2 linked regions of the Lichenibacterium dinghuense genome follow. Each later gene encodes a partner of the first gene's protein in a complex. Links are inferred from orthologs where the notes say so. Each region holds a gene or a part of one and is shown in the gene's direction. Other genes may lie near its edges. The genes, in order: L7N97_RS20125 and dnaG.

What was found.
Region 2: the proteins of L7N97_RS20125 (region 1) and dnaG are in contact, whole or in part, in a crystal structure (PDB 2R6A), measured with the Geobacillus stearothermophilus proteins. The link is inferred for Lichenibacterium dinghuense from one-to-one orthologs. Residues at the interface, in WP_033016901.1 of Geobacillus stearothermophilus: Ser13, Glu15, Ala16, Gln18, Glu91, Leu92, Asp94, Ala95, Val96, Pro97, Thr98, Ala99, Ala100, Asn101, Tyr104, Tyr105, Ile108; in WP_049624496.1 of Geobacillus stearothermophilus: Lys456, Leu457, Leu458, Pro459, Ala460, Asn463, Ala464, Leu467, Leu535, Leu536, Ile537, Ala538, Gln544, Glu545, Asp548, Tyr549, His552.

The regions. Positions count from the first base shown.
Region 1 is NZ_JAJLMN010000001.1:4,224,136-4,238,303, reverse strand. What follows is about bases 6,626-9,564. They hold L7N97_RS20125 (replicative DNA helicase), read left to right. Parts: upstream 6,626-7,314; coding sequence 7,315-8,814; downstream 8,815-9,564. Other genes in these bases: alr (alanine racemase), read left to right, coding at 8,811-9,564; L7N97_RS20130 (30S ribosomal protein S2), read right to left, coding at 6,626-6,971. Outside these bases: L7N97_RS20165 (M50 family metallopeptidase), read right to left, coding at 1-121; dxr (1-deoxy-D-xylulose-5-phosphate reductoisomerase), read right to left, coding at 215-1,435; L7N97_RS20155 (phosphatidate cytidylyltransferase), read right to left, coding at 1,444-2,292; L7N97_RS20150 (isoprenyl transferase), read right to left, coding at 2,289-3,107; frr (ribosome recycling factor), read right to left, coding at 3,160-3,720; pyrH (UMP kinase), read right to left, coding at 3,888-4,616; tsf (translation elongation factor Ts), read right to left, coding at 4,838-5,761; more of L7N97_RS20130, read right to left, coding at 5,946-6,625; more of alr, read left to right, coding at 9,565-9,983; DNA repair protein RadA, read left to right, coding at 10,165-11,670; purF (amidophosphoribosyltransferase), read left to right, coding at 12,693-14,138; L7N97_RS20100 (ion channel), read right to left, coding at 14,146-14,168. UniProt on the Escherichia coli protein: The main replicative DNA helicase, it participates in initiation and elongation during chromosome replication. Travels ahead of the DNA replisome, separating dsDNA into templates for DNA synthesis.
Region 2 is NZ_JAJLMN010000001.1:5,260,074-5,274,215, reverse strand. What follows is about bases 11,230-14,142. They hold dnaG (DNA primase), read left to right. Parts: upstream 11,230-11,649; coding sequence 11,650-13,635; downstream 13,636-14,142. Other genes in these bases: rpoD (RNA polymerase sigma factor RpoD), read left to right, coding at 13,790-14,142; L7N97_RS25275 (cell wall hydrolase), read left to right, coding at 11,230-11,591. In the rest of the region: L7N97_RS25340 (carbohydrate porin), read left to right, coding at 1-105; L7N97_RS25335 (DUF892 family protein), read left to right, coding at 277-774; L7N97_RS25330 (DUF3891 family protein), read right to left, coding at 799-1,572; L7N97_RS25325 (hypothetical protein), read left to right, coding at 1,684-2,061; L7N97_RS25320 (hypothetical protein), read left to right, coding at 2,106-2,873; L7N97_RS25315 (septal ring lytic transglycosylase RlpA family protein), read left to right, coding at 3,468-3,842; L7N97_RS25310 (hypothetical protein), read left to right, coding at 4,080-4,283; L7N97_RS25305 (50S ribosomal protein L11 methyltransferase), read right to left, coding at 4,314-5,234; L7N97_RS25300 (hypothetical protein), read right to left, coding at 5,361-5,552; L7N97_RS25295 (four-helix bundle copper-binding protein), read right to left, coding at 5,664-5,993; L7N97_RS25290 (M16 family metallopeptidase), read left to right, coding at 6,200-7,555; L7N97_RS25285 (M16 family metallopeptidase), read left to right, coding at 7,647-8,927; L7N97_RS25280 (chloride channel protein), read left to right, coding at 9,050-10,828; more of L7N97_RS25275, read left to right, coding at 10,938-11,229. UniProt on the Escherichia coli protein: RNA polymerase that catalyzes the synthesis of short RNA molecules used as primers for DNA polymerase during DNA replication.

The DNA.
Region 1 (14,168 bases):
CGACCTTCACGCCGCACCAGCGGCCGACCAGGAAGTGGCCGAGCTCGTGAAAGAACACCACCACGGTGATGTCCACGACGAAGCCGATCACCGTGTAGCCGAACTGACCGATAAACGACATCGACGACTCCCTGCACGCCGCCGCGCCGCCGCCCCGAGGGGAGGCGGCCGGCCGGGATGGTTACCAGGGAGTTACTGTCTCACCTCGACATGCTCAATGTAAGAGCGCCGCGGCCCTTTCTCTCGCGACATGGTCAACGCCCAGCGCCTCGTCGGCGGAGGACGGGGTCGCGGCGAGCCCGTCGCCCATCGCGGCCTCGCAGACCCGCTCGACCGTGCGGGCGATGTCGGCGAAGCCGATGCGGCGCGCCACGAAGGCCTCGACCGCCACCTCGTTGGCGGCGTTGAACACCGTGGGCAGGCCGCCGCCGGCCTCCAGCGCCGCCATGGCGACGCGCAGTCCGGGGAAGCGGACGAGGTCGGGCTTCTCGAAGGTCAGCGTGCCCACGGCCGCGAGGTCGAGCTTCTTCGCGCCGCTCTCGATGCGGTGCGGATAGGTCAGGCAGTGGGCGATCGGCACGCGCATGTCGGGCAGCGCCATGCCGGCCGTCACGGAGCCGTCGTCGAAGGACACGAGCCCGTGCACCACCGACTGCGGATGCACCACCACGTCGAGCTTGGACGCCGGCACGCCGAACAGGTGGTGCGCCTCGATCAGCTCGAGGCCCTTGTTGATGAGGCCGGCCGAATCGATCGTCACCTTGGGTCCCATGGCCCAGTTCGGATGGGCCAGCGCCTGGTCCAGCGTCGCCGAGGCGATCTGCTCCGCGGTCCAGGTGCGGAAGGGCCCGCCCGAGGCGGTGAGCGTCATGCGCTCGATCGTGGACCAGTCGGCGTCGCCGAGGGCCTGGAAGATGGCGTTGTGCTCGCTGTCGAGCGGCAGGAGCTTGGCGCCGTGGCGCGCCACGGCCGCCATCACGGCCGCGCCGGCGCAGACCAGCGTCTCCTTGTTGGCGAGCGCGATGGTGCGGCCCGCTTCGATCGCGGCCAGGGTCGGCCGGATGCCGACCGTGCCGGCGATGGCGCCGATCACGAGGTCGCAGGGGCGGCGAGCGGCCTCCTCGACAGCCTCGGGGCCGGCCGCGCATTCGATGCCGGTGCCCGCGAGGGCGCTCTTCAGCGCCGCGTGGCCGGCCGGGTCGGCCAGGGCGGCGAAGCGGGCGCCGACCGCCACCGCGGTCCTGGCCAGCGCCTCGGCGTCGCGCCCGCCCGCCACCGCCGCGACCCGGAAGGCCTCGGGGTGCAGCTCGAGGATGCGGGCCGTGGAGCGGCCGATGGAGCCGGTCGCGCCGAGGATCACCAGCGTCTTCGGGACGGCGCCGGCCGGCACCGGGCCGGATGGCGAGGTGGGGGATGCGTCGCGGTCCGTTGTCATGGAAGTCCTCACCATTGGAGCAGTCCCGCCCCGACCCCGTCGGGCCCGAAACGCCAGAGGCCGACGGCGGCCGCCAGGACGGAGGCTGCGATGAACCCGTCGAGGCGGTCCATCACGCCGCCGTGCCCCGGGATCAGCGATCCCGCGTCCTTGGCGCCGCAGCGCCGTTTGAGGGACGATTCGAAGAGGTCGCCCGCCTGGGCCAGGGCGCCGCCGACGAGGCCGGCGAGGAGCACGGGCAGCACGGCGGTGGGCCGCGGCGCGACGAGGAGGCCGAGGAGCGCGCCGGACCCGACCCCCACCGCGAAGCCCGACCAGGTCTTGGACGGCGACAGCCGCGGCGCGAGCTTGGGGCCGCCGATGGAGCGGCCGCCGAAGAACGCCAGCGTGTCGGTGCCCCACACCACGGCGAAGAGCCAGAACACGATCGCGGCGCCGTCGACCGCGGAATGGCGCAGCAGCGGCACCGCCAGGGCCAGCACCCCGGCGTAGAGCGGGCCGGCCGCGGCCAGCCGGCGGCGGCTCAGCAGCAGCGTGACGGCGGCACCGAGCAGCAGGGCCGCGAGGGCGCGGCCGGGATCGCCGCGGGCCGCCAGCGCGGTGGCGACCAGCATCGCGGCGCCCCCGAGCAGCGTCAGCGGCGCGCGGCGGGGCGTGCCGACGAGGCCGTGCCATTCCCACAGCACCGCGAGCGCGGCGAGGAACCAGAAGGCGTCGAAGGCCGGGCCGCCGGCCCAGGCGAGGCCGAGCGCCGCCGCAGCCATGACGAGCGCCGAGGCGATGCGGGGGACGAGTTCCGCCCGCCCGCCGGCCCGCGCCGGCACCGCGCGGCCGTGACCGGGGCCCGCCTCGGTCACAGCGCGGTCTTGATCTTGCGTTCGGCCGGGCGGATGCCGCCGAAGCGCCGGTCGCGCGCCGTATAGGCTTCGAGCGCGGTCTCCATGGCGCGGCGGTCGAAGTCGGGCCAGTGGCACGGTAGGAACACGAATTCCGCGTAGGCGGCCTGCCACATGAGGAAGTTGGACAGGCGCTGCTCGCCGGAGGTGCGGATGATGAGGTCGGGGTCGGGGATGCCGGCGGTGTCGAGGTGGGCCGACACGGTGTCGGGCCCGATGGTGGCGGGGTCGATGGCGCCCGCGGCCACGCCCTCGGCGATGCGGCGCATGGCGCCCGCGATCTCCTGCCGGCTGCCGTAGTTGAAGGCCACCACGAGCACGAGGCCGCCGTTCGACGCCGTCAGGCACTCGGCCTCGTCGAGCAGGGCGCGGATGTCAGGCTGCAGGCGCGCGCGCTCGCCGATGATGCGGACGCGCACGCCGTTGCGGTGGAGGTCGGCGAGGTCCTTGCGGATGAAACGCTTGAGCAGCCCCATCAGGTCGGACACCTCCTCGATCGGCCGCGTCCAGTTCTCGGACGAGAAGCTGTAGACCGTGAGGAAGCGCACGCCGAGGTCGGAGGCGGACTTCACGGCGGCGCGCAGCGCCTCGACGCCGCGCCGGTGCCCTTCGAGGCGCGGCATGCCGCGGGCCGCGGCCCAGCGGCCGTTGCCGTCCATGATGATGCCGACGTGGGCCGGGACCTGGGCCGGATCCCCGGCCGGCCCGCGGCGCGTCTCCGCGGCCCCGCCGGCGCCGGCCCCGCCGCGGCCGTCCTCCCCCTCTGTGGTCTGCATCTCGGCTGTCCGCAGCATCCGGCCGGCGTCCATCACGGTCAAAATGGCAGGCCTAGACCTGCATGATCTCTTTTTCCTTGGCCTCGACGGTGGCATCCACCTCGTTGACGTGGGCGTCGGTCACCTTCTGGACCTCGGCGGACAGGCGCTTCTCGTCGTCCTCCGAGATGGCCTTGTCCTTGAGCAGCTTCTTCAGGCGGTCGATGCCGTCGCGGCGGACGTGGCGCACCGCGACCTTGCCCTCCTCGCCGTATTTGTGGGCGTATTTCACCATCTCCTTGCGGCGCTGCTCGTTGAGCTCCGGGATGCGGATGCGCAGGAGCTGGCCCTCGACGGTGGGGCTGAGGCCGAGGTTGGCGTCGCGGATGGCCTTCTCGACCGCGCTGACCATGCCCTTGTCCCACACCTGCACGGCGAGGGCGCGCGGCTCCGGCACCGTGATGCTGGCCACCTGGTTCAGCGGCATGGTCTGGCCGTAGGCGTGGACCATCACGGGCTCGACCAGGGCCGCGCTGGCGCGCCCGGTGCGCAGGCCGGCGAGCTCGTGCTTGAGCGACTGGATCGCGCTCTGCATGCGGCGTTTCAGGTCGGCGACGTCGAAATCTGCGCTCACGATGACAAGTCCGTTCTGGAGGTCCGCCCCTCACCCGTCGGGCCGAGCCGCGAGGCGGCGAAGCGACACCCCTTAACACGCGCGGCGATTCCCGCGCACGTTCAATCGCGACGCGACCGCGGAGATTGCGGCCGCGGCAGTGCGACGCTCCGGCGCCGCGGGGAGCGTCAGGGCGTGACGAGCGTGAAGGTGCCGCTGCCTTCGAGCGCGGAGCGGATCGCGCCCTCGGCCGCGATGGAGAAGACGATGATGGGGATGCGGTTCTCGCGCGCCAGCGCGAAGGCGGCCGTGTCCATCACGGCGAGGTTCCGGGCGATGGCCTCGTCGTGGGTCAGCTCGGCGAAGCGCGTCGCCGAAGGGTCGCGCTTCGGGTCGGCCGAGTAGACGCCGTCGACCTGGGTCGCCTTCATCACGGCGTCGCAGGACAGCTCCGCGGCGCGCAGCACGGCGCCGGTGTCGGTGGTGAAGAACGGGTTGCCGGTGCCGCCGGCCAGCACGCAGATGCGCCCCTTGGCGAGGTGGTGCAGCGCCGCCTGGCGCGAATAGGGCTGGCACACGGAGGGCATGGGCACGGCCGACAGGGCGCGGGCCGGGTAGCCCTCGGCTTCCACGGCGGCCTCGATGGCGAGCGCGTTCATCACGGTGGCCAGCATGCCGATGGAGTCGGCGCGCGCGCGCTCGATGCCCTTGGTGGCGCCCTGGATGCCGCGGAAGAAGTTGCCGCCCCCCACCACGACGGCGATCTCGGTGCCGCTGTCGGAGGCCGCGACGAGGTCGGCCGCGATGCGCTGCACCGTCTGCGCGTTGAGCCCGTGGGTGTCTCCGCCCGTCAGCGCCTCGCCCGACAGCTTGACGACGACGCGCCTGAACATCCCCGCACCGTGGCCCGCGTTCATCGCCTCATCCTTCCGAGCTGGATCGACCGCACGCCCGGGCCGGCGGCGCCGCTGCCGCCCAAACCCTCGACCGGGCCGCCCCCTGGGCGGACCCGACCACCGCGCCGGTTTCGTGTCGATTTTGCGGTGGCGCCGGAGGCCCCCCGCACATGGAAAGGGCGGCACCGAGGCCGCCCTTCCCGTCCGTCAGATCGTTGGCACGGAGCCGGTTACGAGACCGTTCAGCCGTTGCCCGACATCGACGCCACTTCGGCGGCGAAGTCCGGCTCGTCGGGCTTGTCGATGCCCTCGCCGAGCGCGAAGCGGGCGAAGCCCTTCAGCGTCACGGGGGCGCCGACGGCCTTCTCGGCCTCCTTCACGGCCTGGGCGACGGTCTTCGAGCCGTCGTGGATGTAGCTCTGGTCGAGCAGGCTGACCTCCTTGAAGTAGGACTTCAGGCCGCTGTCGACGATCTTCTCGAGGATGTGGGCGGGCTTGCCGGCGTTCTTCTCGGCCAGCACGGCCTTCTCGCGCTCGACCACCGCGGGGTCGATCGAGGCGCCGTCGAGGCCGAGCGGGCTCGTGGCCGCGACGTGCATGGCGATCTGGCGGCCGAGCGTCTGCAGCTCGTCAGCCTTGCCGGCCGACTCCAGCGCCACGATCACGCCGATCTTGCCGAGGCCGTCGCCGGCCGAGCCGTGCACGTACTGGCCGATCACGCCCTGGCCGACGGCGAGGTGCGCGACGCGGCGCAGCGTCATGTTCTCGCCGATGGTCGCGACGGCGTTGGAGATGGCGTCCTGCACGGTGCCGCCCTTGGGGGCCGGGGCGGCCAGGATCGCCTCGACGTCGCCGCCGTTCTTGAGGGCGACGGCGGCGACGTCGCGCGCCAGCGCCTGGAAGTCGGCGTTGCGGGCCACGAAGTCGGTCTCGGAGTTGACCTCGACGACGACGCCCTTCGCGCCCTCGACCAGCACGGCGACGAGGCCTTCGGCGGCCACGCGGCCGGCCTTCTTGGCCGCCTTGGTGATGCCCTTCTTGCGCAGCCAGTCCACGGCGGCCTCGACGTCGCCCTGCGTCTCGTTGAGGGCGTTCTTGCAGTCCATCATGCCGGCGCCGGTCTTCTCGCGAAGATCCTTCACCATCGCGGCCGAAATAGTGGCCATGGGTTCACCTTATGGAGTTCGAGGGGTTCGGCGAGACAGGGCCCCCACGGAAACGACCGCTTCATGACAGGGCGCGCCGGTTACGGCGGCCCGTGGCAGGAAACGGTCGTTCGCTGGTGCCAGTCGCCGCCGGCGGCGCCTCGGAGGGCGCGGCCGGAGGAGGAGTGTGTGTCGGAAGGCCCGCTCAGGCGCCGGCGACGAGCTCGCGGGCCTGGATGATCCAGCCTTCGCGGTCGAGGCGGCCGTTGAGCTTGAGGTCGCGGTCGATCGTGGCGGCGTCCTCGGGCGTCATGGCGGCGAGCTGCCAGAAGTGGAAGATGCCGGCGTCGTTGAGCTTCTGGGCGAGCTGGGGCGAGCCGCCGTTGAGCTTGGACATGTCGTCCGGCGCGCCGCGCGGGGCGGACAGGAGCTCGAAGGGCTCGCTCGGCACCTCGGCCTCGACCGGAGCGGTCGGGGCGGCGTCGAGCGCCTCCTCGGCCACCGGCTGCTCGATCTCGCCGAGGTCGATGCCCAGCGAGCCCTGCGAGCGCGAGATGCCGTCGATGGCGGCGCGGGCCACGAGGTCGCAGTAGAGCAGGATGGCGCGGGACGCGTCGTCGTTGCCCGGGATCGGATAGGTGATGCCGTCCGGATCGCAGTTCGTGTCGACGATGGCCGCCACCGGGATGCCGAGGCGCTTCGCCTCCTTGATGGCCAACTGCTCCTTGTTGGTGTCGATCACGAAGATGAGGTCGGGAACGCCGCCCATGTCCTTGATGCCGCCGAGCGCCTTCTCGAGCTTCTCGCGCTCGCGGCTCATCATCAGCCGCTCCTTCTTGGTGAGGCCCACGGCCCCGCCGTCGAGCGTCTCGTCGACCTTGCGCAGGCGCTGGATCGAGGCCGAGATGGTCTTCCAGTTGGTCAGCATGCCGCCGAGCCAGCGGGAGTTGATGAAGTACTGGGCCGAGCGGGTCGCGGCGTCGGCGATCGGGTCCGCCGCCTGGCGCTTGGTGCCGACGAACAGCACGCGGCCGCCACCCGCCACCGTGTCGGACACGGCCTGCAGGGCGCGGTGCAGCAGCGGCACCGTCTGGGCGAGGTCGATGATGTGGATGTTGTTGCGGGCGCCGAAGATGTAGGGGGCCATCTTCGGGTTCCAGCGGTGCGACTGGTGGCCGAAATGCGCGCCGGCTTCGAGCAGCGAGCGCATGGAATAGTCGGGCAGTGCCATGGTAGTCTCTTCTCCGGTTGGACCTCCGCGGACGATCGACCGGCGCGGCTTCGGCGATCCGATGGATCGCGCTGGCCTCGTCGGTCACCGGTGCGGGCCTTGGAACAGGTCCGCTACAGTCCGCGTGTGGGGTGGGGCGGCTTATAGGCGCCGCATGCCCGTGGGGCAAGTGGGCTTGCGACAGGCGCGTGACAAGGCGCGCGGCGGAGCGCCGAAAGGGTTAAGGGCTCCTTCGACGGCCGGGACGGGGCGCTGTTAACCACCGCTCCACGGCCTTAACTGTAACGAGGGCGGGTCGGGGCGCGCGCGCGGCGCGCGGCCCCATCCGGGAAAGGGGCGGCCCATGAGCAATGTCGAGACGATCGCGCGGTGGGCCGCCGTGCCGGCGCCGGAGCCGGCCGAGTTCCGCGTGCCGCCCCACAACGTCGAGGCCGAGCAGGCGCTGCTCGGCGCCATCCTGGTCAACAACGACGCCTACGACCGCGTGTCGGACTTCCTGCGGCCGGAACACTTCGCGGAGGAGATCCACCGCCGCATCTTCGAGGTGACGTCGTCGCTGGTGAAGGCCGGCAAGATCGCCACCCCGATCACGCTGAAGACCTTCCTCGGCGACCACGACCTCGGCGGCATCACGGTGCCGCACTACCTCGCGCGCCTCGCCGCCGAGGCGACCACGATCATCAACGCCGCCGACTACGGCCGCATGATCTACGACCTGTCGGTGCGGCGGAACCTGATCTCCATCGGCGAGGAGATCGTCAACGTCGCCTTCGACGCGCCGGTGGACCATTCCCCGCGCGAGCAGATCGAGGCGGCCGAGCGCCAGCTCTACGCCGTGGCCGAGTCGGGCCGCGCCGAGGGCGGGTTCCAGACCTTCTCCATGGCGCTGACGACCGCCATCGACGTCGCGGCAAAGGCCTACGAGCGCGACGGCAAGCTCAGCGGCATCTCGACCGGCATGGTCGACCTCGACAAGTCGCTCGGCGGCCTGCAGAAGTCCGACCTCATCGTGCTGGCCGGCCGCCCCGCCATGGGCAAGACGTCGCTGGCCACCAACATCGCCTTCAACATCGCCAAGGCCTACCGCTCCGAGACGCGCCCGGACGGCACGATCGAGACGGTGAACGGCGGCATCGTGGGCTTCTTCTCCCTCGAAATGTCGGCCGAGCAGCTCGCCACCCGCATCATCGCCGAGCAGTCCGGCGTCGCCTCCTACAAAATCCGCCGCGGCGACGTGACCGACGAGGACTTCCACCAGGTGACGGAGGCGGCGCGGCAGATGCAGCACTGCCCCTTCTACATCGACCAGACGGGCGGCATCTCCATCGCGCAGCTCACGGCGCGGGCGCGGCGGCTGAAGCGCCAGCGCGGGCTCGACCTGCTGGTGATCGACTACCTCCAGCTCCTGTCGGGCTCGAAGTCCGGCGGGCAGGCCAACCGCGTGCAGGAGCTGACCGAGATCACCACGGGCCTGAAAGCGCTGGCCAAGGAGCTGGCCGTGCCGGTGATCGCCCTGTCGCAGCTCAGCCGACAGGTCGAGAACCGCGAGGACAAGCGGCCCCAGCTCTCCGACCTCCGCGAATCGGGCTCGATCGAGCAGGACGCCGACGTGGTGATGTTCGTCTACCGCGAGGAATACTACCTCAAGGGCAAGCAGCCGCGCGAGGGCACGGAGGAGTTCACGGCCTGGCTCGCCGAGATGGAGCGCGCGCACGGCAAGGCGGAGTGCATCATCGGCAAGCAGCGCCACGGGCCGACCGGCACGGTGGAGCTGCAGTTCGACGCCGAGGTGACGCGCTTCTCCGACCTCATCCGGGCCGACCACCTGCCGGAGCAGATGTGAGCGGCTCGGCCTCCTCCGACCGCCGCGACGACGATCGGGACGCGCAGGCGGTCCTGACGATCGACCTCGACGCGCTCGGCGCCAACTGGCGCACGCTCGCGGCCCGCGCGGCGCCGGCCGAGTGCGGCGCGGCCGTGAAGGCGGACGCCTACGGGATCGGGATCGAGGCCGCCGTGCCGGCGCTGGCGCGGGCCGGCTGCCTCACCTTCTTCGTCGCCCACGCCTCCGAAGGCCGGCGCGCCCGCGCGGCGCTCGACGCCGCGGGGCTCGGCGCCCGCATCTTCGTGCTGAACGGCTTCCACCCCGAGGCGGCGGATTTCGACCTCTACCGCGCCCACGGGCTCGACGCGGTGATCGGCTCGGCCGAGGAGCTGCGCGCCTGGACCGAGGCGCGCGCGGCCGCGGCGGGCGAGCGCCTGCCCGACGCCGCGCTGCACGTCGACACCGGCATGAACCGGCTCGGCTTCCCGGTCGAGGACGCGCGCTTCCTGTCGCAGGCCGAACTCCAGGGGGCCGGGATCAGCCTCGTGATGAGCCACCTCGTGTCGGCCGAGGACCCCGCCGACCCGGTGAACGCCCGCCAGATCGCCGCCTTCGACCACGCGCGCGAGCGGGCCCTGAAGGCGCTGCCGGCCTCGCTCGCCAACTCGTCCGGCGTCTTCCTGCCGGGGCGGCCGGCCTACGACCTCGTGCGGCCCGGCTACGCGCTCTACGGCGGCAACCCCCAGCCCGGCCGGCCGAACCCGATGCGTCCCGTGGCGAGGCTCGACGCCCGCGTGCTGCAGGTGCGTCAGGTGCCGGCCGGGGCCTCGGCGGGCTACAACGCGCGCTGGACCGCCGAGCGGCCCTCGCGCCTCGCCACGATCGCGCTCGGCTACGCCGACGGCGTGCCGATCGGCGGCAGCGGCATCGACGGGCGGGGCGCCGAGGTCTTCGCCGGCGGCGTGCCCTGCCGGCTCGTCGGCCGCATCTCCATGGACCTGTCGATCGCCGACGTCACCCACCTGCCCGCGGGCGCGCTGAAGGCGGGCGACACGGTGGAATGGCTCGGGCCGCACGCCGACGTCGACGCGCTGGCGGCGCGCTGCGGGACCATCGGCTACGAGATCCTGGTCAACCTTGGGCGGCGCCACCGGCGGCACTATATCGGAAACGGAACGGGAACGTAGTTGGCGGCCTGCCCCCGACCTCCCTCATCCTGAGCCGGGCGCGGAGCGCCCGTGTCGAAGGACCCGGTACCTCGCCGAACCCGCGCGGAGGGCGCCTGCGTCCTTCGACACGGAGCCTTCGGCCCCTGCTCAGGATGGGGCGGGTTGAGTGCCGACATCCGGAGCGCTTCGAGACTGACGCATGAGCAAATCCCGAAGCACCTTCGTCTGCCAGAACTGCGGCGCCGTCACCAACCGCTGGCAGGGCAAGTGCGACAGCTGCGGGGCCTGGAACGCGATCCAGGAGGAGCAGACCGCCACCGGCATCGGCGCCGGCACGGCGCGCAAGCCGGCGCCCAAGGGCCGGCAGATCGCCTTCCAGAGCCTCGCCGCCACCGGGCAGGAGCCGCCCCGCACGCCGGTCGGCATCGCGGAACTCGACCGCGTGACGGGCGGCGGGCTCGTGCCGGGCTCCGTCATCCTGCTCGGCGGCGAGCCCGGCATCGGCAAGTCGACGCTGCTGATCCAGGCCTGCGCCAAGCTCGCGCAGGCGGGCGGGCGCGTGGCCTACATCTCGGGCGAGGAGGCCACCGCCCAGGTGCGGATGCGCGCCGACCGCCTCGGCCTGTCGGCCGCCCCCGTGCGGCTCGCCGCCGCCACCAACGTCGAGGACATCGCCGGCACGCTCGGGTCGGAGCGCTTCGACCTCGTGGTGATCGATTCGATCCAGACCATGTGGACCGAGACGGTGGACGCCGCGCCCGGCACGGTGAGCCAGGTGCGAGGCGCCGCGCAGGCGCTGATCCGCTACGCCAAGAACCACGACGCCTGCGTGATCCTGGTCGGCCACGTCACCAAGGACGGGCAGATCGCCGGGCCCCGCGTCGTCGAGCACATGGTCGACGCCGTGATGAGCTTCGACGGCGACGCCGGCCACCACTTCCGCATCCTGCGCGCCATCAAGAACCGCTTCGGGCCGACCGACGAGATCGGCGTCTTCGAGATGACGGGCAAGGGCCTCAGCGAGGTCGGCAACCCATCGGCCTTCTTCCTGTCGGGGCGCGACGCCACGGCGGCCGGCACCTCGGTGTTCGCCGGCATGGAGGGCACGCGGCCCCTGCTCGTCGAGGTGCAGGCGCTGGTGTCGCCGACCGCCCTCGGCACGCCGCGCCGCGCCGTGGTGGGCTGGGACAACAACCGCCTCGCCATGGTGATCGCGGTGCTGGAGACCCACGCCGGCGTGCGGCTCGGGCAGTACGACGTCTACCTCAACGTCGCCGGCGGCATGAAGATCGTGGAGCCCGCCGCCGACCTCGCCGCCGCGGCCGCGCTGGTGTCGTCGATCACGGGCAAGATCCTGCCCGTGGACGCGGTCTACTTCGGCGAGATCGGCCTGTCGGGGTCGATCCGCCCGGTGGTGCACGGGGGCGCCCGCATGAAGGAGGCCGCCAAGCTCGGCTTCGACGCCGCCGTGGCGCCGCCGGGCTCCTCCGACGAATCGGCCGGGCTCCGGGTCGAGCGCACCGACCACATCGCCGACGTCGTGGCGCGCATCGCCGCCCTGCCCGGCGGGCGCGCCGCGCAGCGGCGGACCGAGCCGGACGAGCGGCGCGGCGATCCGAAGCGCGCGGCGGACGGCCGCCGCGCCGCGCGCCCCGCGCCGCGGGAAACGGAATACGACGGCGAGGTCGAGGGCGCGCCGTTCTGAAGGTCGTGCAGGGATGACGCCGGGGGGTCGCTTCGCTATAAGGCGCGGCCGGCCTCACCGCCCTTCTTCCATCCCGCGACCAACAGGCACGAGGGCAGAGCCATGCCGTCCTATCTCGATCTGGCTTTGCTCGGCATCGTCGTGGTGTCCGCGCTCCTGTCCATGGTGCGGGGCTTCGCCCGCGAGGTGCTGGCCATCGCGTCCTGGGGCGCCGCCGCCGTGGCGGCCTACCTGCTCTACCCGCGGGTGATGCCCTACCTCGAACACTACATCGCCAAGGACGCGATCCGCATGATCGCCTCGATCGCGATCGTGTTCTTCGCCACCCTGATCCTGGTGTCGATCATCACCGTGAAGCTGTCCGACGCGATCCTGGACAGCCGGATCGGCGCGCTCGACCGCACGCTCGGCTTCGTGTTCGGGGCGGCGCGCGGCTTCCTGCTCGGCGTGGTGGCCTTCCTGTTCTTCAACTGGCTCGTGCCGGTGAAGTCGCAGCCCGACTGGGTGCTGAACGCCAAGGCGAAGCCCCTGCTGCAGGCCAGCGGCAACGAGATCGTGTCGCTGCTGCCCGAGGACACCGACAACCTGCTCAAGCGCTTCAAGCGCGACAAGGGCGCCACCGGCGAGGAGGCGCCGGCCGACGTCGACGGCGCGCCGGCCAACTCCGACACGGCGCCCGCGCCTGTGCCGCCGACCTCCGGGCGCCGCACGGACGCGTCCCCGGCGACCCCGGCCGTGAGCGCGGTCGGCGCGCCGAAGAACACCGCGACCTCGGCTCCGGCCGCCGCCACCGACAAGCAGGGCCTCGACAGCCTGATCAACGGCTCGGCGCCGAGCCCGGCACAGGGCCCCGCGCAGGGCAGGTCTGCCAAGAAAAAGCAGTGACGCGAGGGAACTCGCCTTAAATCTCTCCGCCCCATGGTCCATATCGGGGTCGGGCGGACGGACGAAGACTCGCCCGCGTTCCCCCGAGCCCGGCCTCGTTTGGAGCTGCCCGGGCGTTCCGGCTTGAGGATGGACCGTTGAGCGACCTCGAAACCGAATCCCTGCGCGAGAAGTGCGGCGTCTTCGGCATCTTCGGCGACCCCGACGCGGCGGCCATCACGGCGCTCGGCCTCCACGCCCTGCAGCACCGCGGCCAGGAGGCCGCCGGCATCGTGTCCTTCAACGGGCGCACCTTCAACTCCGAGCGCCGCCACGGCCTCGTGGGCGACCACTTCTCCTCGGAGCGCGTGATCCAGCGGCTCGCGGGCTCGGCCGCCATCGGCCACGTGCGCTACGCCACGACCGGCGGGACGATCCTGCGCAACGTGCAGCCGCTCTTCGCCGAGCTCGACGGCGGCGGCTTCGCGGTGGCGCACAACGGCAACTTCACCAACGGCCTGTCGCTGCGCCGCCAGCTCGTGCGCGACGGCGCCATCTGCCAGTCGACGTCCGACACGGAGGTGATCCTCCACCTCGTCGCGCGGTCCCGCAAGACGCTGTTCGTGGACCGCTTCATCGAGGCGCTGCGGCAGATCGAGGGCGCCTACGCGCTCGTGGCGCTGACCAACAAGAAGCTCGTCGGCGCCCGCGATCCGCTCGGCATCCGCCCGCTGGTGCTGGGCGAGCTGAACGGCCGCTACATCCTCGCCTCCGAAACCTGCGCGCTCGACATCATCGGCGCGCGCTTCGTGCGCGACATCGAGAACGGCGAGGTGGTGGTCATCTCGGAGGACGGCATCGAGAGCCTGAAGCCGTTCCCGCCGGTGCCGGCCCGCCCCTGCATCTTCGAGTACATCTACTTCGCCCGGCCCGACTCCGTCGTGAACGGCCGCTCGGTCTACGGCGTGCGCAAGCGCATGGGCGCGGAGCTGGCCGCCGAGAGCCCCGCCGAGGCCGACGTCGTCGTGCCGGTGCCGGACAGCGGCGTGCCGGCCGCGCTCGGCTATTCGCAGGCCTCGGGCATCCCCTTCGAGCTCGGGATCATCCGCAACCACTACGTCGGCCGCACCTTCATCCAGCCTAGCCAGGGCATGCGCGAGGTCGGCGTGCGGATGAAGCACAGCGCCAACCGCGGCGTGATCGAGGGCAAGCGGATCGTGCTCATCGACGATTCGGTGGTGCGCGGCACGACCTCGCTGAAGATCGTGCAGATGATGCGCGACGCCGGCGCCGCGGAGATCCACTTCCGCATCGCCTGCCCGCCCATCACGCATCCCGACTATTACGGCATCGACACGCCCGAGCGGGACAAGCTGCTCGCCGCCCAGATGGACCTCGAAGGCATGCGCGCCTTCATGGGGGCGGACTCGCTGGCCTTCCTGTCTGTCGACGGGATCTATCGCTCGATGGGCCTGCCGAAGCGCGACGCCGTGCGGCCGCAGTTCACCGACCATTGCTTCACCGGCGACTACCCGACGCGCCTGACCGACGTGCTGGCGGAGTCCGGCGAGCGGCCGTGGGCCATGCTGGCCGAGGCGAGCTGAGCGGGGCTCAGGGCTCGCGCCCGTCGGCCG
Region 2 (14,142 bases), 1.0 Mb from region 1 along the record:
TACGTGGTGCGCCCGGGCGGAGGCGTCCCGGACCCCTACAGCGCGACTCCCAGACCGATCCGGAACGCGGCCGTGTTCGGGCTGCGGGCGACCGTGCAATATTAGGGACGGGGCCGTATTTCGGCGGCGACACGCTGCCCCGCCGGGCGGCGTGCGCGCGGGGCGTCCCGGCCCGGCCCGCGTGCGCCGGAAGGACGCAGGCCGAACAAAGGGGCCGAGCGTGAGCTTGAAGGGCGGACCGGACGACACGGATCCGGACCGACTTCGGAAGGCACCATGAGCGACGCCAACAAGGCCAAGGAGATCTACCTCACCGGCCTGCGCAACCAGCATGCGGTCGAGACCCAGGCGATCGGCACCATCCAGAACCAGCTCCCCCGCATGAAGCCCTATCCGGACCTCTACGCGAAGATGGAGCAGGACCATCGGCGCTCGACCGAGCAGGCGGCGCGCCTCGACGACCTCCTGGCCAAGCACGGCTCGTCCAAGTCCGCCGCCAAGGAGGCCGTGACCGGCGCGGTCGCCACGGTGGCGGGCTTCATCCATTCCGCCGCGGGCGACGAGGTGCTGAAGGACGTCCTCGCCGCGGTCGGCTACAAGGCCTACGAGATCGGCTCCTACAAGGTGCTGATCACGCTCGCCGAGGCCGCCGGCGCATCGGACGACAAGTCGGTGCTGGAAACCTCAATGAAGGAGGAACAGGAGATCGGCGACTGGCTCGGCGAGCACATCCCGGCCTTCGTGAAGGCCTACGTGGGCCAGGCCTCCGCATGACCGGCCGGCGACCCGTCCCGGAGATCATCCCGGGACGAGGACCGCCGACAGCGTGACGGCGGGAGCGTCCCGCAGACCGCGCCGCAGGGCGTCGTCGGACGGGAAGGGCGCAGTGAGCGCCTTCCCGTCCGCCGCCACCGCGAGCCGCCGCGCCGCGAAGGGCCAGGGCGCGACCGCCACGGCGTCTCCCGCCGGCGCCACGGTCAGCGTCGCGGTGCGGCCGGAGCGCGAGGGCACCTCGCAGACGTCGCGCGGCCCGTCGAGGCCCCAGCAGAGCACCAGCGACAGCTCGTCCACCGCCGCCACGAACAGGCGGGCCGCCTCGACGGCCTCGTCGGACGCGTCTCCGGCCGCGGGATCGGCGCGCAGCGAGGCGATGAGCTCCGCCTGGAGGGCGTGCTGGTCGTCGAGCAGGGCCGACACGGCCTCGCGCTCCTCGGCGGAGGCGACGCGCGGATCGTAGTGGCGGGAATAGATCGTGTCGGCGTGGAGCGACACGAGCAGGGCCGGCCATCGCCCGTACAGCCGCGCCGTCGCGACGCCGTCGCGCCACAGCCCGACGTGGATCAGCTTCGACACGTCCGGAAACTGCCGCGGCCAGCCGGTCTCGGGGTCGCGCGTCGGCGCCCGCTCCCAGGCCGCCCAGCCGATGTCGTGGAGCGCCGCCGCCAACACGGCCTCGGGGCGCGGCGCCGCGAACTCCGCGTTGCCCCAGGCCGCGGCGAGCTGGCCGGACAGCCCGGCATGGGCCGGCTGCGGGATGGCGATGCGGCGGTGGGCTTCGCGGCGCAGCAGCATGGGACACCTCCGGCGCGGTCGCACGGTCAACGGGCCGCGAAGGCGGGCCGTTCCCCGCGGAACCCGCGGCCCCCCCGCCCATTGTCGGGCGGAACACCCTCGGAGGACGACGTGCGCACTCTCCCCCTCTTCGCCGCCCTGGTTCTGCTGACCGCGGGCGGCGCTTCGGCCCAGACCGCGTCGCCGCCCGCCAACGCCGCCCCGCCGCAGGGGACCGGACAGGACAACAGCATCGTCAACCCGGTCGGCAACGCGCCGTCCACCGTGAACGCCTCCGGCACCGTCCGGATGGTGCCCATGTCGGACCTGGCCCGGGGCGCCAACAGCTTCACTGAGGGGCAGGCCCGGGACCGCATCGCCGGAGCGGGCTTCCGCAACGTGTCCGCGCTGACCGAGGACGGGAACGGCATCTGGCGCGGCCACGGCGACCGCCAGGGCCGGACCTTCGAGGTCGGCTTCGACTACAAGGGCCAGGTCGCCTTTCAGTGATCGCCTTCCGGCGATCTGAGACAGACTTCGAGGAGCGAACCGCCATGGCGACCCAGACCCTGACCGCGCTGTTCGACCGCTACGAGGACGCCGCCGAAACGGTGCGCCGCCTCGAGGCGGCCGGCGTGCCGCACGACGACATCAGCCTCGTGTCCAACGACGCGTCACACAGCCAGTATCACGGCGCCATCCCGGGCGACGCCGCGCCGATGTCGGACGTGCATCACCCCGGCACCAATGCCGGCGCCTCGCTGGGCACCCTGCTCGGCGGCGGCGCCGGCCTGCTGGCCGGGCTCGGCATGCTGGCGATCCCCGGCCTCGGCCCGGTGGTGGCGGCGGGCTGGCTGGCATCCACGCTGCTCGGCGCGGGCGTCGGCGCCGCGGCCGGCGGAATCGTCGGCTCGCTGACCGACGTCGGCGTGAGCGAGACGGACGCCCACGCCTACGCCGAGGGCGTCGGGCGCGGCGGCACACTGCTCACGGTGAAGGCCGATGCGGCGGAGGTGGACCGCGTGAGCGACATCCTCGGCCACGACGCGGCGGTGCACATGCCCGACCGCGAGGGCTCCTGGAGGGACGAAGGCTGGAGCGGCCAGTACGTCGGCCGAGGCGCCGTGACCGGCACGCCTGTCTTCACCGATCCGACCATGCTGGCTCCCGCGCCGGGCGCCGTGACGGGCCCAGCCCCCGACCTGTCGCCCGCCGACGTGCCCAGCATCGGCGCGGCCAGCCCCGCGGCCGGCCCGCTCCCGCCGGACGAGATCGGGCGCGGCGACCGGCGCGGACGCGTGCGGATCTACGACGGCCGATGAGGCCCGACTCACGAGTTCGACGAGGGCGGTGCGGGCGTCGCACCGCCCTTTTCTGCATCCCGTATGGGCCCTGGCGCCGGGTCGCGAAGGCCTCCACCCGCCCCAGACCGGCGTGATTCGCCGCTCTGGGACCGGCGACGGTCCGCTCCATCGGCCTTCGTCCTGCGACAGGATGTCGCGAATTTCTTGCGGAACATCGCCGGATGCGGCGGTTTCGATACCCGTCTGAACGGGCGTTCATCCTGCGTTGCAGGCCCACAACTCGCGAACTTCGCCGCTTTCCACGGCGGCGGGCAGCCCGGCCACGCCTTTGCTCATTTCTTGGTCTCTGCCGGGAGCGAGCTTGCGGCCGAGCTCGCTTTCGCGCTCGACAGCTTGGGCGACCAAGTCCTCGCAAGTGAAGAGCGCCCTTCGCAAGTATAACGTTTCGTTAACGGATTTTGCGGGAGCAGACCGGGCTGCAACGACTCCGATGGACAGATCAACCCCAAGAGCCGGGTTGTAGAGCAGCGTCGTTGCGAGGCGCTTTCAGTCCCACATTCTCGCCCCAAACGGACCTATGTTGCCGGACCGTTCGAAACGGTCAGGGAACGACTGATAGTGAAATTCAAGGTCCTCGCAGTGTCCGCCCTCGTCTTGTCGGGCTCCGCCGTCGCATCGACCGCCGAAGCCCGCACCCACCACGCCGCACAGGGCGGCGGGCTCGCCTCCTGGTACGGACCCGGCTTCTCCGGCCACCGCACGGCGAGCGGCGAGCGCTTCAACGCAGGGGCCTTCACGGCCGCGCACCGTTTCCTCCCCTTCGGCGCGCATGTCCGCGTCACGAGCCGCCGCACCGGGCGCTCCATCGTGGTCCGCATCAACGACCGAGGCCCCTTCGCGGCCGGCCGCATCATCGACCTGACGCCGGCCGCCTCCCACGCGCTCGGCATGAACGGCACGGAGCCGGTGACGCTGGCGCGCCTCTGACGCGGCGTCACGGGACCGTCGCGAGACCGTCACGGAGCCGTGATCTCCGCGAATGCCAGCACTGCCCTGCCTCCATCGCGGGCGATTGTGCAGTGCAATATCGGGCAGACGGCCTATCTTGAGGTCAGGCGGCGCCGTTCGGCGCCCCGGACGACCCGGCCTTCATTGAGGGGCGGGTCTGCCGAGACCCACGGGCGGAGTCGGCGACGCCGGCCTCCGCTCCAACAGAAGAAACCCATGCGTACCATCGCCAAACTCGCCCATCTGGGCCCATCCGGCGGGCGTTCCCCGCTGTCCGAGGTCGTCGGACACGTTCTCCGCGCCCTCGCGGCCGCGACCTCCGACCGTCGCCCGACCCGTCCCCTGCGGGACATCGACGAATGGTCCGACCAGGCCGAGATCGCCTTCTACGAGGACGGCCGGGCCGGCCGCTGCATCTGAGGTCCGGCGCTCGTCGTTCCGCTTCGCCGCTCAGGCGGCGAGGCGCTTGCGCAAAGTGAGGGTCGCCCAGCCCTCGAGCTCGCCGCGCCGCACGAGCGCGAAGCCCTGGGTCCCGTAGCTCGACAGGATGCCGCGCACGTCGCGGGGCAGCAGGCCCGACAGGATCAGGTCGGCCCCCGGCGCCGCGTGGGCGGCCACGCTCGGCGCCAGCATGCGCAGCGGCCGCGCCAGGATGTTGGCGAGGAGCAGGTCGTAGGGTCCGTTGCGCTTCAGCTTGAGGTGCTGGAGCCCGGCCGCCACCACGGGCCGGATGTGCGGCGCCACCCCGTTCAGCACGGCGTTGTCCCGCGCCGCCCGCACCGCGACGGCGTCGAGGTCGCCGCAGAAGATCTCCGTCTTCAGGGCTTTCGCGGCCGCCATCGCGAGCACGCCGGTGCCGGTGCCGAGGTCGACGACGCGGCGCGGGCGCCGCCGCTTCAGCACGGCGTCGAGGGCGAGCAGGCAGCCGCGCGTGGTGCCGTGGTGCCCGGTGCCGAAGGCCAGCGCGGCCTCGATCTCCAGGGCGAGGTCGTTCGCCCGCACGGCATCGCGGTCATGGCCGCCGTGGATGAGGAATCGCCCCGCCCGCACCGGCGCCAAGCCGGTCAGCGACCTTTGCACCCAGTCCTGCTGCGCGACCTCCTCGGTCACCACCGATGCGGCGAGCTCCTCGCCCATCGTGTCGGCGATCAGCCCGCGGATGCGCGCCTCGTCGACGCCCCGTCCGAAGTAGATCTCGACGATCCACGGCCTGGGGTCGAGGTCGCTCGCCTCGTCCTCGAACGAGGCCGCGGCGGTTTCGGCGGGGTCGAAGACCTCCATCACGAAGTCGGCGGCGGCGCGGGCGCGCGCCTCGTCGCAGGTGAACCGCAGCAGCTGTGCCGCGTCGTTGGGGGGCAGGCCTTCGAGCATCCCCGCGGCTAGCACGCTGCCCCGTGCCTGTCATCGGCGCACGCCGGCCCGAAACGCGAAAGCCGCCCCGCGCTCCCGCGCAGGACGGCTTCCGTTCGGCGGTCGCGCCCGATCAGGCGGTCGGGATCAGTGCGCGGCCTTCTTCTTGGCCATGTGGTGGCCGACGGCGCAGCCCGCGGCGGCGCCGAGCAGGCCGTGGTGGCCGGCCACGTGGCCCGCCACGCCGCCCACGGCGGCGCCGGTGAGGCAACCGGCCGAGGCCGTGGTGACCGAACCGACGAGGGCGAGGGCGGCGACCGAGAGGATGAGGCTGCGCATGGGATCGACTCCGAAAGCTTGTGGCATGTCAACGCGCCGCTGCGCGCAAGCGTTCACGCCCGCCGCCGAAAATTGTGGCAGAAAGCGTCTGCCCGCGTCCAGGCGCACCCCTCAGCCCATGTCGGAACAGGACGCGGCGCAGGCGCGGCAGGCCGCGACGCAGGCCTCCATGTCCCCGACCGAAGCGCAGCTCTCGGCGCACCGGGTGGCGATCTCCGCACATTCGGGGGCGAGGTGCCTGGCGTGGGGCGAGCCCAGGATCATCAGGTGAGCGTGGGTGCGGCACACCTCGGCGCAGGCCAGCATGAGCCGGAAGTGTTCCTGCTCGACATGCGGGCCGCCGACCACGAGGCAGTGGTTCGAGGCCATGCCGAGGCAGGTGGCATAGCAGTCCAGGCACGCGTCGATGCAGCTCTTCGCCTTGGCGGAAAACATATCCATGACATCTCCTGTCGTTCGGTGTGGCGCATCACAACGGGGGCGATCAGACGGAGGTTTGGACCCCGCGGCGCGGCCCGGGTCTGGACATTCTGACAAGAATTGTCACATTGAGCGGGAGAACCCGCCACGAACGCGGGCCTCGGGTCCGCGGTGAGGAACGGCTCGGCGCGTCCCCGCCCCATCCTCCAGCGCGCAGACCTCGACCCATGTCTCCTGTCGCTCCGCTTTCATCGGCTTCCCCGGGTCTCAACGGCGCACCGGCCGACGGCACCGCCGCCGCCGGTCCGAACATTGCCACCGGGCGGCTCGACAACGGCCTCGACCTCGTGGTCATCCCCGACCACCGCGCCCCCGTGGTCACGCACATGGTGTGGTACCGCAACGGCTCGGCCGACGATCCGGTCGGCAAGTCCGGCATCGCGCACTTCCTCGAACATCTGATGTTCAAGGGCACGGCGACCCACCCGCAGGGCAAGTTCTCGGAAACCGTCGCGGAACTCGGCGGCCAGGAGAACGCCTTCACGTCCAACGACTACACGGCCTACTTCCAGCGCATCGCCAAGGAGCACCTCGGCACGCTGATGGCCTTCGAGGCCGACCGCATGACGGGCCTCGTGCTGTCCGACGAGGTCGTCGACCCGGAACGCGACGTGGTGCTGGAGGAGCGCCGCATGCGCACCGACACCGATCCCTCGCAGCAGCTCAGCGAGGCCGTGCAGGCCTCCCTCTATCCGAGCCACCCCTACGGCAAGCCGATCATCGGCTGGAAGCACGAGATCGAGACGCTCGATCGCCGCGACGCCTTCAACTACTACAACCGCTTCTACACGCCCGAGAACGCGATCCTGATCGTCGCGGGCGACGTCGAGTTCGACGAGGTGAAGCGCCTCGCGGAGGCCACCTACGGGGTGATCCCCGCCCGCGGCGAGGCGCCGGTGCGGATGCGCCCGCAGGAGCCGCCGCCCCACGCCCACCGCCTCGTGACGCTGGCCGACCCGAAGGTCGAGCAGCCGAGCGCCCAGCGCATCTACCTCGTCCCCTCCTACCGCACCGGCGGGCAGGACGCGATGGCGCTCGAAGTGATGGCTCATCACCTCGGCGGTGGCCAGACCTCGATGCTCTACAAGGCGCTGGTGCTCGACCGGAAGATCGCGGTCGCGGCCGGGGCCTACTACATGGGCACCTCGCTCGACGACACGCGCTTCTACGTCTGGGCCATGCCGGCCGAGGGCGTGTCGCTCGAAGCGCTCGATGCCGGGGTCGACGACGTCGTGAAGGCGGTCTCGACGACGCTGGCCGAGCCGGGCGACCTCGCCCGCGCCAAGACGCGCCTCGTGGCGGACGCTGTCTACGCGCAGGACAATCAGGCCACGCTGGCGCGCTGGTACGGCGCGGCCCTGACGACCGGCCTCACGGCCGAGGACGTGGCGCGTTGGCCGGACGGCATCGACGCCGTGACGGCCGAGGAGGTGCGCGACGTCGCCGCGACCTGGCTCGAGAAGAAGCGCGCCGTCACGGGCTTCCTCGTCCCGGCGCCGGAGCCCGAGGGCGCCCTGGCCTGACGCGCCACCAGCACTCGCCGCGCGGGCACGGGCCTCCCCCGTGCCCGCTCCCGTTTCCGGCGCCCCGCCCGCGCCCTCGCCCGGATCTCCAATGACCGCCTTCGCCGCCATCAAGCCCGTGTCCCGCGCCGCCACCGTCCAGAAGGTGCGCTCGCCGGGCGGCATCGAAGCCTGGCTGGTCGAGGACTACGCCGTGCCGCTGGTCGCGATCGACTTCTCCTTCAAGGGCGGCGCCGCGCAGGACCCGGACGGCAAGGCCGGCACGGCCGCCATGATGGCCAGCCTGCTCGACGAGGGCGCGGGCGACCTCGACTCCGAGGGCTTCCACCGCGCGCTCGACGACCGCGCGATCGAGATCTCGTTCGGCGCCGACCGGGATGCCGTGTCGGGTCGGCTGAAGACGTTGAGCCGCTCCGTAGAGGAGGCCGTCGACCTGCTGCGCCTCGCCGTCGCCGAGCCGCGCTTCGACGAGGATGCGGTCGAGCGCGTGCGCGCCCAGATCGCCGCGAGTTTCCGCCGCGAGGCCAAGGACCCCGATTCGCTCGCCGGCCGGGGCTGGCGCGAGGCCGCCTTCCCGGGCCACCCCTACGGCCACGCGGTCCGGGGCACGGCTGAGACGCTGGCGACCGTGTCGCGCGGCGACCTCGTCGACATGTACGGCCGCACGTTGGCGCGGCGCGACCTGCGCATCGCCGCCGTCGGCGCGATCGACGCCGTCAAGCTCGGGCGCCTGCTCGACCGCGCCTTCGGCGACCTCGCGGCGGAGGGCTCGCTCGCCCCGGTCGCGGCGATCGAGGTGGCGGCCGGCGGCGCGCCGCGCGTGATCGACCTCGACATCCCGCAGTCGACGATCCGCTTCGGCCTGCCCGGCATCCCGCGGCGTGACCCGGACCACATGGCGGCCGTGGTTGTGAACCACATCCTCGGCGGCGGCGTGTTTTCGGCGCGTCTGTTTCGCGAGGTGCGCGAGAAGCGCGGCCTCGCCTATTCGGTCTATTCGCACCTGTCGACCTTCGACAGGACCGCGATCTTCGGCGGCGGCACCTCGACCAAGAACGAGCGCGCGAAGGAATCGCTCGACGTGATCGCCGAGCAGATCCACGACCTCGCCACCGACGGCCCCACCGCGGACGAGCTCGACAAGGCCAAGAAGTTCCTCACCGGCTCCTACGCGCTGCGGTTCGACACCTCGCTCAAGATCGCGAGCCAGCTCGTGAATCTGCAAACCGAGGGCTTCGACGTGTCCTACCTCGACGAGCGCAACGGCATGATCGAGGCCGTGACGCTGGACGACGCCAAGCGCGTCGGCGCCCGCATGCTGGGCGCGGGCCCGCTGCTGACCACGGTGGTGGGGCGGCCGGAGGGGCTCTGAGCGCCCGCCCGAAGCTGGAGGCCGCCCGGTCAGGTCTCCCCTCGGGCGTTGGAATGTGTCGTCCTTCGGGTTAGAGCCGGGACAGCTCGGCTCGAACCCCGGAGGATATCCTGAGCGCGACGTTGCCCGTCACCCCGGCCGCCGCGAAGGCCCCCGCCCGGCCGTCGGAGAGGCACCTTTCCCTCGGCATGCTGTGCGGGCTGGGGATCCTCGTCGGCATCATCGGCGGCCTCGGTGCCGTGCTGTTCCGCGACCTCATCGGCCTCGTGCACAACCTCCTGTTCCTCGGGCAGCTCGACGCGCACTACGACGCGCGCATCTTCACGCCGGCGAGCCCCTGGGGCGCGGCGGTGATCCTCGTGCCGGTGCTGGGCTCGCTCGGCGTGACCTTCCTGGTCACCACCTTCGCGCCGGAAGCGCGGGGCCACGGCGTGCCCGAGGTGATCGACGCCACCTACTACAATCGGGGCATCATTCGGCCCGTGGTGGCCGTGGTGAAGTCGCTGGCCTCCGCACTGGCGATCGGCAGCGGCGCGGCCGTGGGCCGCGAAGGGCCCATCATCCAAATCGGCTCGGCCTTCGGCTCCATGCTGGGCCAGATCCTCGGGATGCAGCCGGGCCAGCGCGTCACTCTGGTGGCGGCCGGCGCGGGCGCCGGCATTGCCGCGACCTTCAACACGCCGATCGGCGGCGTGCTGTTCGCCATCGAGCTCATGCTCCCCGAGGTGAGCGTCTCGACCTTTCTGCCGGTGGCGCTGGCGACCGGCACCGCCACCTACGTGGCGCAGATCTTCTTCGGCGATCAGCCCGCCTTCTCGGTTCCCCAGCACATCGTGGCGCTGGCCCACCCGGAGAGCGCCATCCTGACCCTCGGCCTCTACGGGGTGATCGGCTGCCTCACGGGTGTCGCCTCGGCGGCCTTCATCCTGGGGCTGGAGAGGATGGAGACCGTCTTCGACCGCATCCGCTCGCCCTACGGCCGCCACGCGCTCGGCATGCTCGCCGTCGGCCTCATGATGTACGGCTTCCTGCTGTGGCGCGGCCACTACTACGTCGAGGGCGTGGGCTATTCCACGGTCCAGCAGGTCCTCGACGACGGGCTGAACGGCACGGCCTTCCTGCTTCTGCTGTGCGGCGCGAAGCTGCTCGCCACGCTGCTGAGCCTCGGCTCCGGCTCGTCGGGCGGGGTTTTCTCGCCCTCGCTGTTCATGGGCGCGACGCTCGGGGCCGCCGTGTCGTCGGCCGTGGGGGCTTCCCACACCGCCGCCGACCTGCCGGCCTTCGCCATCGTCGGCATGGGCGCCATGGTGGGGGGCGCCACCGGGGCCGCCATGACGGCCGTGACCATGATCTTCGAGATGACGCGCGACTACGCCATCGTGCTGCCGATGATCATCGCCGTGACGCTGTCGATCGCGGTGCGGCGCCTGCTCTCCCCGGACACGATCTACACCTCGAAGCTGCGCCTGCGCCGCCACCCGGTTCCCTCCGCCATGCAGGCCAACTTCTTCCTCACCCGCGCGGCCGCGGACCTGATCGACCGCCGGGCGCTGGTGGTCGACGTCGCGGGCTGGGACGGTGCGAAGCGCATCGAGGGCGGCGAGGATGTCCGGGAGGCCGATCTCGTGGTGATGCGCGACGGGACGGTGTCGGCCGTGAAGCGCCTGCCGTCCGGCGGCGCGGCCGCGGCCGAAGGAACCCTCGACATCGACGCCCTCGAGTCGCGGGACTTCTTCGTCGTGCCGCCCGAGGCGACGGCGGCGCTGGTCATCGAGCGGCTGCGCGGGTCGCGGTCGATGGTGGGCGTTGTAACGGGCCGTGACGGGGGCGTGCTCGGCCTGATCACCAAGGACAGCGTCGTCGACACCTGGGCGGACAGCAACGACATCTTCCCGCGATGACGCGGGCCGCGGCGGCGTTCCGGGACAGGACGCCCCCGCCCGGGGTGCCGTGACCCCGCGTTAAGGCCTGCGATTCCTATGGTCGGTCGAGTCCACCGAGGCCCGATCCATGCCGACATCCCGCTTCCGTCCGATCGCTCTGCGAGGCGGAAGCCGGCCCGGCCGCGGCGTCCGGGCCACCCTGCTCCTCGCGGCGTCGGCTCCCCTGCTGGCCGGCTGCGCCGCGACGCAGCTCACCGACCGCGAATGCATGGCGCGCGTGATGTATTTCGAGTCGAACCGCTCCAGCCCCGAGGGCATGCTGGCGGTGGGCACGACCGTGATGAACCGACTCGACAACCCGCGCTATCCGAAGAGCGTGTGCGAGGTCGTGGGCCAGCGCAACCAGTTCGCGCCCGGCGCGCTGGAGAAGCCCATGGTGCCGCGCCTCGCCGCCCGCGCGCAGGAGGTCGCCGACCGCGTGCTCGCCGGCGAGCGGCATCCAGCGCTCGGACCCGAGGCCATGTTCTTCCACACGACAGGCTACACGTTCCCCTACAACAACATGCATTACGTGCTCGAAGCGGGTGGCAACTCCTTCTACGAGAAGCGCAGCCCGGCCGAGATGGCGGCCCTGGCGCGCGCGACACCGCGCGCGGGCGAGGGCGAGGCGCCGCAGGGCGGCTTCTCGGATCGCCAAGCCTTCGGCCGCGCGGAGAGCCCGCGGCAGGACCGCGGCGGCCCCGGCTTCGTGTCGACCTTCGACCCCGCCGCCGCGGACTGAGCCGAACCGGCCCCGCTCCGGCCTTTGCCGCCCACCCCATCGGGCCTATATCGACCCCATGCGCTTCACCCCGGAATTCCTGGACGAGATCAAGAACCGGGTAAACGTGTCCGACGTCGTCGGACGGCGCGTGCGGCTGAAGAAGGAGGGGCGCGAATGGCGCGGCCTGTCGCCCTTCAACAGCGAGAAGACGCCGTCCTTCTTCGTGAACGACGCCAAGATGGCGTGGTTCGATTTCTCGTCCGGGCGGAACGGCAACATCTTCGACTTCGTCATGGCCACCGACGGCCTGTCCTTCCCCGAGGCGGTGGAGGCGCTGGCCGGCGAGGCCGGCCTCGACATGCCGAAGGCGACGGCTGCGTCCGTCGAGCGCGAGAAGCAGCGCGCCGGCCTGGTCGAGGTCATGGAGTGGGCCGCCCAGTTCTTCGAGGGCACGCTGAAGGGCTCGCGCGGGCAGCGCGGCCGCGACTACATCGCCTCGCGCGCCATCGCGCCCGCCGTGCAGGTGGAGTTCCGCCTCGGCTACGCGCCGGGCGAGCGCTACGCCCTGCGCGACCACTTGGCCTCGAAGGGCGCCTCCGCCGAAGTGATGTGCGAGGCGGGGCTGCTCAACCACGGCGAGGGCATCGCCGTGCCCTACGACAAGTTCCGCGACCGGGTGATCTTCCCGATCCAGGACCGTTCCGGCCGCGTCATCGCCTTCGGCGGCCGCGCGCTGGAGAAGGACGTCCCGGCGAAATACCTGAACTCCCCCGAGACCCCGCTCTTCCACAAGGGGCACCTGCTCTACAACCACCACCGCGCCCGCAAGGCCGCCCAGGAGCGCGGCCAGGGCCACGGCCACGGCACCGTGATCTCGGTCGAGGGCTACATCGACGTCATCGCGATGCATGCCGCCGGCTTCCCCAACGTCGTGGCGGGGCTCGGGACGGCGCTGACGATCGAGCAGTGCGAATTGCTGTGGCGCATGAGCCCGGAGCCGATCCTGTGCTTCGACGGCGACGGCGCCGGCCGCCGCGCGGCCGCCAAGGCGCTCGACACGGCACTGCCCGCGCTGACGCCCGAGAAGACCCTCCGCTTCGCCTTTCTGCCGGACGGCCAGGACCCCGACGACCTCGCCAAGAGCGGCGGCGGCGGCGCGATCGCGGCCGTGCTGGCGCAGGCGAAGCCCCTGGTCGACGTGCTGTGGAGCCGCGAGGTCGAGGCCACCACGCTCGACACGCCGGAGCGGCGCGCCGGGCTGAAGCACCGCCTGGGCGAGCTCGCGCGGCAGATCGGCGACGAGACGCTACGGCGCTACTACGGCCAGGAGCTCTACGGCCGCCTCGACGCGCTCACGGGCAACCGCCGCGGCGACGGCCCGGGCCACGACCGGCGCGGGGCGGGCGCTCCGCAGAACGGCCGCCCCGGCCGGCCGGCCTCGCCCTTCCCGCCTCCGGGCCGGCCGCGCTTCGGCAGCCCGCCTCCGCTGCGCGGCTACCGCGGTTCCGCCCCGGCGCAGCTCAGCGCCGGGCTGTCGCGCGGCGCCGACGCGGGCGCCCCCGTGTTCCAGCGGCGCGAGGTCGAGATCCTGGCGATCGTGATGAACCACCCCGCCCTTCTCGACCACCACGCCGAGGGGCTGAGCGAGCTCGACTTCGAGGCGCGGGAGCTGGCCGGCCTGCGCGACCGCATGGTCGAGCTGCTGTCCGAGCACGTTCCGGACCATGGATCGTTCAAGGCGGCGCTCGACGCGCGCGGCGCGGGCGACCTCCGGCGGCGCGTCCAGGCCCTGGCCGAGCGGGCGCCGCTCTGGTCGACCGGTCCCGCGGCCGCCCCGGAGGACGCCGAGTTGAGCCTGCTCCAGGCCATGGCCTTGCACCGCAAGGCCCGGGACCTACATAGAGATCTGCAGGAAGCCCGCGATGCGCTCGCCCGCGATCCTTCGGAGGTGCGATGGGCCGAACTCCAGGCGATCCAAGCCCACCTCACGACGTTGGAGGGGACAGAGGCTATGGTCGAGGGCTATGGGACCTTGTCGGGCCAGAAACACGCGGCGGACTGAGGTCGGGGACGGCTTTCCTGCGTCATAGTTAATTCGAACTTCACAGCCTTGGCCGATGGTCCACGGCGAGATGTGATCGGGGCCAAGGTCGGGCATGAGCACAGGGATTCAGGCGAGCGCGCCCTCCGCGGCGCGCGGCCGATCGGAGCGGACGATGGCGAAGAAGGACAACGAGAAGGTCGAGGGCGAGGGTGCCGTGGCCGAACAGGCCGCCGACAGCCCGCTGCTCGACCTGTCCGACGCCGCCGTCAAACGCATGATCAAGGCCGCGAAGCGCCGCGGCTTCGTCACGCATGACGAGCTCAACGCCGTGCTGCCCTCCGAAGAGGTGACCTCGGACCAGATCGAGGACATCTACGCGATGCTGTCCGAGATGGGCATCTCCGTGGTGGAGAGCGAGGAGGCCGAGGAGGGCGCCGAGAAGGCGGAGGCCAAGGAGGAGGAAGAGGAGGAGGCGCCGGAAGGCGGCGACCTCGTCGAGGCGCCGCGCGCCACCGCGGTCGCGAC